Regions from separate parts of the Arthrobacter sp. SPT-J7 genome, predicted to be linked through region 1. Evidence: riboswitches for the same ligand, from Rfam matches in the RefSeq annotation. Region 1 holds a riboswitch; the other holds the start of a gene.
The links. Region 1 has a riboswitch for S-adenosylmethionine ahead of AC5RWX_RS07725 (acyl-CoA dehydrogenase family protein). Riboswitches for the same ligand answer to the same signal wherever they lie in the genome.
Positions count from the first base shown of each region.

Region 2: another riboswitch for S-adenosylmethionine. It lies ahead of AC5RWX_RS12490 (bifunctional o-acetylhomoserine/o-acetylserine sulfhydrylase); the one in region 1 lies ahead of AC5RWX_RS07725 (acyl-CoA dehydrogenase family protein).

Region 1 covers NZ_JBNHFF010000004.1:24,052-28,409, reverse strand. Annotated here, with positions in the region: gene AC5RWX_RS07730 (acyl-CoA dehydrogenase family protein) at 1-491, opposite strand, end outside; gene AC5RWX_RS07725 (acyl-CoA dehydrogenase family protein) at 558-1,796, opposite strand; SAM riboswitch class IV at 1,869-1,984, opposite strand; gene AC5RWX_RS07720 (zinc-binding dehydrogenase) at 2,280-3,236, shown strand; gene AC5RWX_RS07715 (CoA-binding protein) at 3,332-3,748, opposite strand; gene AC5RWX_RS07710 (alpha/beta hydrolase) at 3,894-4,358, opposite strand, start outside.
Region 2 covers NZ_JBNHFF010000006.1:264,974-269,331, forward strand. Annotated here, with positions in the region: gene AC5RWX_RS12475 (PDR/VanB family oxidoreductase) at 1-624, shown strand, start outside; gene AC5RWX_RS12480 (CPBP family intramembrane glutamic endopeptidase) at 744-1,523, shown strand; gene AC5RWX_RS12485 (VOC family protein) at 1,684-2,325, opposite strand; SAM riboswitch class IV at 2,517-2,631, shown strand; gene AC5RWX_RS12490 (bifunctional o-acetylhomoserine/o-acetylserine sulfhydrylase) at 2,699-4,024, shown strand; gene metX (homoserine O-acetyltransferase MetX) at 4,105-4,358, shown strand, end outside.

The DNA of each region.
Region 1 (4,358 bases):
AACTTGCGTCCGTTCAGCACCAGCTTGCCGCCGGATTCGGAGAGCACGGTGGCGGTTCCGCCGGCGCCCGGTTCGGTCCACGCGTTCCCGGCCTGCTGACCGGAGGCGAAACGCTGCAGCCAAACGCTGCGGTCCCCGTTGCGGCCGTGCTGGTACAGGTTCTCCTCCACCAGCGCTATGTGCGAGCGCAGCGCTTGCGGGATGTTGCTGTCCGCGGCGGCCAGTTCGATCAGCAGTTCGGTGAACTCCTCCCAGTCCAGCCCGTCGCCGCCGAGGTCGGCGGGGATCCGCGCGGCGCCGAAGCCGGCGTCTTTCAGCCAGCCGATTTGCTCAAACGGCAGCTCGCGGGCCAGTTCGCGGTCCAGCGCTCCTGCGGCGATGCGCTGGAAGATCGGCCGGTACTTCGCGGCCGCCGCTTCGAAGGCCGGCGTTGCGTGGACGGAAGGGGTGGCGTGGAAGGTCGTCGTTGCGTGGTCAAGGGTTTCAGTCATGGTGGTGCTCCTGGGGTCTCGGCCATGCACGGCCGATGTCGGGACGGGTAGGGCTGTTTGAGCGGATCAGGTGTAGAGCGAGATGGGCTGGATTTCGCCCAGCAGGAAGTTGGCGCCGACTTCGACCTTCTTGTAGTCCACCGGGTCGTGCAGCGTGTGCGTGCGGACATTGCGCCAGAAGATGTCCAGTCCGACCTCGCTTCTCGCGGAGGAGGAACCGGTCACTTCGAAGATGCGGTTGGCCACATCCACGCCCACCTCGGTGGAGACGACTTTGAGCCGGGCGATCTCGATCTCGATGTCAGCGCGTGCCTCGGCCGTGAGTTCTCCGCCGGCGGCGATGGCGGCGTCGAAGCGCTCGTTGGTCCGGTCCGCCAGCGCTTCCACGGCTGCCACGCGGGAGGCCAGTTCCCCGTAGACCCGCTGGGTCAGCGGATCCTGGGCGTAGGTCTCGGCGCTGCTGAGGAACCAGGAGTTCTTGCGTGCCAGGGTGATCTGGCGTCCGCGTTCCAGCGCACCCTGCGCGATGCCCAGGTAGAGGTTGCCGAACGCCAACTGGATGTACGGCGTCACTAGGCTGGAGAAAGGCTCCTCCCCCACTTCGCCGATGATGTCGTCGGCGGTGACCAGCACGCCGTCGTACTTCACCGAGCCACTCGCGGAGAGGCGCTGGCCCAGCGCGTCCCAGTCGCCTAGGAAGGAAATCCCGGCGCTGTCGTGTTCCAGGGCCAAGGCCAGGAACGTGCCCTGGTCGGGACCGGCCGTGATCGCGGCGTTGACCAAGATCGCGTCGCCCACGGACGCCCCGGTGGAAAAGTGTTTGATGCCGGTCAGCCGGAAGCCGTCACCGTCCGGGATCAGTTCCAGGTTCGGGTCCACCGGGTTGACCGAGTCGCCCCAGGACCAGCGGCCCTGGGCCGACCGGCGGAGCAAGCGTTCCTGGACTTCCGCGTTGCCGTAGAAGACCACGGCGCCGAGGTTGGCGTAGTGGTAGGCCAGGATCTGCGCGATCGAGGCGTCCGTGCGGGCCAGGATCCGCACCGCGTGCAGCGCGCTTTCCCAGTGGCCGCCCTCGCCGCCCCACTCGCTGGGGATGATCAGGTTGAGCAGGCCGGAACTGCGCAGCAGCTCCACTTCGGCCAGGGGATCCGCGTTCCGGCGGTCGCGCTCCAGCACGTCCGCGCCCAGCACGGCGGCCACGCCCTCGGCGACCTGCTGCCAATGGGCGAGTTCTTCGCGGCTGGCCTGTCCGGTCCACGGGGAACGGCGGGTCTGCTGGTGTTCTTCAATGACGACGGCGGTCATGGCGCCTCCTCGGGGTGGGGCTCCCGCCTGCGGCGCGCAGCAACCATCACGGTCGACGACGCAGCCTGGAGGGGGCCGTACTTGCCGGGCACGGGATCTGTGCGCGGCCGGATCCTCATCTGGGGCACCCCACTACGGAAGAGGGTTGCCGCCCAACCAGCCAGAGCTTGTCGTTGGGACTCTTGATCTTGGGGAAGAGTCTGCCGGGCAGAATCCGGCGCTGTGAAGCATGTGACTGGCCATGACGTAACGCTGCTGATTGTTACGGAGAGGGTCTTATTTCGACGGCGGCCGGTCGCCCCAACCCGCCCCCCGCGGAGTCATCCCGCCAAGCGTTGGCCCAGCCTTTTGAGCCGGGTGCGCGATCCCAACGGACTACCCCTACTGCTGTGACAGTGACGGGACTACCGTGGAGTTGCACTGCCAATATCGGCCAAGCCGGGGCGGGCACCGTCCAGGTGGTCGGCGCACGGAAGGTTCATCATGAAGGCATGGCAATTTGTCGGAACGAACAAGCCCCTGGAGCTCAACGAGGTTGAGGAGCCGCACGCTGGCCCCGGCGAGGTAGTTGTCGACGTCAAGGCCTCCGGTGTTTGTCACTCGGACGTCACGACGCTCGACGATGCAGGATGGATGGCGCTGTTCCAGCACGGTCTGCCCCGCACCATGGGCCACGAATCCGCCGGCGTCATCAGTGAGGTCGGCGAAGGCATGGACCATTGGAAGGTTGGCGACCGCGTGGGCCTGTCTCCGGTGATGTCCGACGGGGACGCACTGGGTTACGGCAAGTGGGATGGAGGCTTTGCTGCCAAGCTTCGCGCGACCGACGACAATCTCGTCGCCCTGCCCGATGAAGTGCCGTTCGATCTCGGCGCGATGGCGACCGATGCCGGCCTCACCGCCTACCATGCCATGATGGCGGTCGGCGGCGCCAAGGATGGCATGAAGGTCGGTGTCATCGGCCTCGGCGGCCTCGGCTACATCGGCGCACGCTCCGCTGCGTTGGTCGGTGCCGAGGTGTACGGCGCAGAGGTCAATCCGGAAACCCAGAAGCTGGCCGACGAGATCGGATTGGCCGGCGTGGCCGCCTCGATCGAAGAGTTCAAGGACAAGAACCTGGAACTAATCGTCGACTACGCAGGTTTCGGCACCACCACCTCGGCCGCCATCGAGACCCTCGGTGAGTTCGGCACCCTGGTTCAGGTGGGCATGGGCCGGCTGGAATCAACCATCAACACCTACCCGCTCATCATCAACCAGCTCACCATCAGGGGCTCGAAGTCCGGCACCAAGGAGGATCTGGCCGGCATCTACGACCTCATGAAGACCGGTCAGCTCAACCCACCGATGAACCACATCAAGCATGCCGACATCCCCAGCGCGATCGACAAGCTGCGCGCCGGAGGTGTCGTTGGCCGCTTTATCGCGATGTACGAATAATGCGTTGGCCCCTGCCTTCCGGCCCGCTCATCCGCCGAAAGACCGCCCACCGCCTGACAAACCGGGCTGGGATCAAGCGCTCTCACGAGCGGCAGCTACAGGCCGAAGTGCGGGGCTTCGATGGCCGGGCAGGTGTCCATGACGACGTCGAGACCGGCCGCCTTGGCCCGCTCCGCCGCGGCTTCGTCGACAACGCCCAGCTGAAGCCAGACCGCCTTCGCGCCGATTTCAATGGCCTGGTCCACCACCGGGCCCACTTTCTGCGAGTTGACGAAGCAGTCCACCACGTCGACCTCGCCCGGAATGTCCGCAAGCTTTCGATAGCCTTTCAGGCCGTGGACGTCTTCGCCCCGCAGGTTGACCGGGACCACCTCCATGTCCAGCTGGTCCATCAGGTATCGGGAAATGCGCATGGCGACCCGGTGCGGGTTTTTGGACAGGCCGACGACGGCCCAGCGGGCGGGCGTGCTCAGCAGGCGGCTGACCACTTCAGGATCATTCTGGTGTGCCATGGCGCCACCCTACCCATGAGTTCCCTCTACCGGTACCTTCGCTTGCTGGTCCCCCAGCCAGCAGCCCCATCGAGGATTCAGATAACGCCCTTAAACCGCGGTTTAAGGGCGTTATCTGAACAGTGAATGAGGAGGGTCAGTAAGGCTAGCGGGCCAGCTGCTGGGTGTCGGACGTTCCGGAAGCCCCGGCGGAGTTGGCGTGTGCTTCCACCCAGCTGCCTACCAGTTCCAGCAGTTCGGCATCCACGGGCTCGCGGATCTGCCGCTTGTAGTCGGACAAGGACGGAGCCTTCGGGTCCCGGCGCAGCAGGTGCGAGAGGTCCTCGATTGTCCGCGTGGTGACTGGGCCCGGCACGGTGGCCGCAATGATGTCCAGGTCCTCTGGGTTCACCTGGACGTCCTTGGTGCCGGTGATGGCCAGCACCGGCATCTGCAAGCGCTCCAGGTACGGAACCGGGTCGAAGTCGATGAACTCCCGCAGCCAAAGCGCGTTCACTTTGCGGCCCTGCATGCGCACCATGTCCTTGGTGGTAGTCCGGATTTTTTCCACCGACTTTGCCTGCAGCTTGACTAGGTCCTGGCGGAAGAGTTTGAGCAGCAAGCGAGGGAA
Region 2 (4,358 bases), on a different contig from region 1:
TATGTCTTCATCGCCGGCGGCATCGGCATCACCCCCGTGCTGCCGATGATCCGCGAGGCTGCCGAACTTGGCGTACCGTGGCGCCTGGTCTACCTGGGACGCAGCCGCTCCTCGATGGCGTTCCTCGAAGAGATCCAGGCATTCGGCGGAGACATCCACATCCACGCCGACGACGAGAGCGGTTTCTACCCGCTGGCCGAGCTGTTGGCGGAGCAGGGCGCCGGAACTCACGTCTACGCCTGCGGTCCCGGCCCGCTGCTCAATGTCATTCAGTCGATTGCCGACGGCTGGGAGGATCCCGGGCGGTTCCACTGCGAGCGCTTCGCCGCAACCGGCGAAGTCCCGGAGAACGACGGCGAGTCCGCCTTCGTGGTCGAACTGACCGACGGGACTGAGGTCCCGGTGGGACCGGACGAGTCCATCTTGCAGGCACTCGAAGCGGCCGGGCTCAGCCCGCTGAACTCCTGCCGCGAGGGAATCTGCGGTACCTGTGAAACGCCTGTGTTGGGCGGCGAAATTGACCACCGCGATTCGCTGCTGTCCGATGCGGAACGCGACGCGGGAGACACCATGATGATCTGCGTCTCCCGGTGCAAGGGCAAGCGCTTGCTGCTGGACTTGTAGCGAGGCCTGGTCCCGGAGCGCCCGCGCCGCAACGAAAGCCGATTCAACGGCGGGGGAGGGTGGAACACGAATCCCTTCCGGATGTCCCCGGCCCGGGTTCCCTTGGCAAGATGGAGGCTATGGACAAGCAGAAGGTGGTCACCGCGAGTGCACCGCGCACGCTGAGCTACTACCGGGCGGAAGTGCTCATTGTGCTCGGGGTTTCGCTGGGGCAGTCGGCTGTCTACGCCGTGGTGAACCTGCTGGAGAAGATGACCCGCGCGCCGCTGGCCTCGCAAACCACCACGCTGAACCCGGTACTGAACAAGCGGGAGATCTTCGATTTCGTCTACCAGATGCTCGGCATCTGCTTTGCGCTGGTGCCGGTGGCCTTGGTGCTGCTCCTCATGACCTCGCCCGGCCAATCGGCCTTCCGCTCGATCGGGTTCACCTTTTCCCGGCCCAAGGTGGACTTCGGTTTAGGCTTCCTGCTGGCGCTGCTGATGGGTGCCGGCACGTTGGTCGTCTATGCCGCCGGCCGGGCGCTTGGGATCACCACCGCCATTGTCCCCGCGGCCTTGGACGAATATTGGTGGACCGTGCCGGTACTGGTGCTGTCAGCACTGCGCCACGCCATCCTCGAAGAGGTGGTCATGGTTGGCTACCTCTTCAACAGGTTCGCCAAGTTCGGCTGGGGGATCTGGACCACGATCTTCGTCAGCGCCGCCCTGCGCGGGACCTACCATCTGTACCAGGGGATTGGACCGGGCATCGGCAACTTCCTGATGGGGCTGGTATTCGGGTACGTCTACACAAAGGTAAAGCGGGTGATGCCGCTGGTCGTCGCTCACGCACTGCTGGATATTGCCGGCTTTGTCGGGTATGCGCTGGTGGGTCCGGCCATCGGCATCGGGACCTGACCCGCCTGCACGCCCCGCGGGAGTCCGGGCGTTCTCTCCCCGGACAGGCCAAAGGCTCCCGTTCTACCTCTTGCGCCACCGTGGGTGGGAGCAAGAGGGCGGAATGGGAGCCCCTGCGATAAGCGCGAGTCTTGGTACCGTGCCAGCCGGGACCGGAAGCTTAGAGTTCGACGATGCCGTTCGCGGTTTCGAAGCGGACCGACATGATGCCGGGTGTGCCGTTGGGTGCGGTCCAAGCAACCTTGACGTCGTCGAGAAGGTCATCTACCGGGGTGCCCAGCCAGTCGGCCACGCGTTCCGAGGATCCGGCAATGGTCAGGCCGATCAGCTTGACGGTCGCGGGGCGCGCGTTGGACGGGTGCAGTGCCTCGGTGCCGTCATCCCAGCGCAGCATGTAGGGGACCTGCGGGTCGGCGATCAGGCCCTTGATGCCGATCTGCTGCCAGCTCAATTCCTGCCCGTCCGGAAACTTTCGGTTCCCGGGAACCGCATGACGGCCCAGCCGCTCTTCGAACGGGGTCAGATCGTCCACTTCCACACACCAGCCCATCCAGCCGCCGCCGGCTTCGGACCGGGCACGAACGGCTTGGCCGAAGGGGGCCTTGTCGGACGCGGGGTGGTCCAGGACCTCCACCACTTCCAGGTAATGGTGGTCGGTCAGCGGGAAGATCATGTTGCGGGTGCCGAAGCGGGGGTGTACCCCGCCCTTGACCGCGTCGATACCCAAGGCCTTGGAAATCCGCTCTGAGGTGGCAGCCAGGCCGTCGGGCTCTGCAGCATAAGAAACGTGGTCGAAGCGCATAGGCATATCTTGGCACTTTGTGAACCAGCGCTCGACTTAGGGTGACCTAAGTCACTGTGCTTTCGCGGTGAATCTTGACGTTAGCCCTTTACAGCCAAGGGCAGGTCTGGCCCCCGGCAAGGCAGGGGAGGGGCGGTCACAAGATGTCATATTGTTGCGGCCGGCCGGGCTCTCCGCCGAGACTGGACGCAGGTCATGAGTGCCAGCGTGAAACCCCGGTTTGCTGGCCGGCAACCCTCCAACCGCGGTGGGGTGCCCCGGGTGAAGACCAGGCAGCCGCCACAAGGCGGTGCGCAAGCGCGGGTCACACCCGGGACGGATATACCGGCACGGCCGGATCCCGGATGACCCCTTCCGTTGAAGGAGTTGCACCATGTCCAATGCAGACTGGTCTTTTGAAACTCGTCAAATCCACGTCGGCCAAGAGCCGGATGCCGCCACCGGTGCCCGCGCACTGCCGATCTACCAGACCACGTCGTTCGTGTTCCCCAGCGCGCAGAGCGCCGCGGACCGCTTCGCCCTGTCCGAATTGGCACCCATCTACACCCGGATCGGCAACCCGACGAGCGAGGCTGTGGAAACCCGGCTCGCCAACCTGGAAGGCGGCGTCGGCGCACTGCTGCTGGCCTCCGGCCAGGCTGCGTCCACGTTCTCCATCCTGAACCTGGCCGAGGCCGGCGACCATATCGTAGCCAGCCCCAGCCTGTACGGCGGTACGTACAACCTGCTGCGCACCACGCTGCCCAAGTTCGGCATCGAAGTCACCTTCGTTGAGGATCCGGACAACCTGCAGCAGTGGCGCGACGCCGTGCAGCCAAACACCAAGGCCTTCTTCGGCGAGGTGGTCTCCAACCCGCGCCAGGACGTGCTGGACCTGGAGGCCGTCAGCAGCATCGCGCACGAGAACGGCGTGCCGCTGATCGTGGACAACACGCTGGCCACCCCGTACCTGATCCGCCCGATCGAGTGGGGGGCAGACATTGTGCTCCACTCGGCCACCAAGTACCTCGGGGGTCACGGGACCGCCATCGGCGGCGTGATCGTGGACGCCGGCACCTTTGATTTCGCTGCCGATCCGGAGAAGTTCCCTGGCTTCAACACCCCGGACGACACCTACAACGGGCTGGTCTTCGCCCGCGACCTGGGTGTCGGAAGTGCGCTCGGCGCCAACCTCGCCTACATCCTCAAGGCCCGCGTGCAGCTGCTGCGCGATCTGGGCTCTGCCATTTCCCCGTTCAACGCCTTCCTGATAGCCCAAGGCCTTGAGACGCTGAGCCTGCGGGTCGAGCGGCACGTGGCCAACGCGCAGAAGGTGGCGGAGTTCCTCGAAGCGCACGACGACGTTGCTTCCGTTGCGTACCTCGGCCTGCCCTCGAGCCCCTGGTACGAGCGCGGCCGCAAGTACGGTCCGAAGGGCACCGGCGCCATCGTGTCGTTTGAGATCAAGGGTGGACTGGAGGCCGGCAAGCGCTTTGTGGACGGACTGGAACTGCATTCGCATGTGGCCAACCTCGGCGACGTGCGCTCGCTGGTGATCCACCCGGCGTCGACCACGCACGCCCAGCTTTCGGCCGAGGAGCGGTTGTCCGCCGGCGTGACCGACGGACTGGTCCGGCTCTCGGTGGGCATCGAGAACGTCAACGACATCATCGCCGACTTGGAGGCCGGGTTCCGTGCCGCCAAGGGCGCGGACGACTAGGCAAGCAGGTAGAACGCAGCGTGACGATAGTGCAACCGCAGGAACTCGTGGACCAGGCGACGGATGGCGTCCTGCGCAGGATGCCTGTTGGTGCGCTGGAACTGGAAGCCGGCGGCTACCTGCCCGAGGTCGTTCTGGGCTTTGAAACCTGGGGCACCCTCAACGCGGATGCGTCGAACGCGGTCCTGATCGAGCACGCCCTGACCGGCAGCACGCACGTGGCCCGCGGCACCTCCGACGAGGACGGCTGGTGGGACGACCTGATCGGTCCCGGTGCCACCATCGACACGGAGCGCTATTTCGTAGTGGCCGCCAACATGATTGGCGGCTGCTA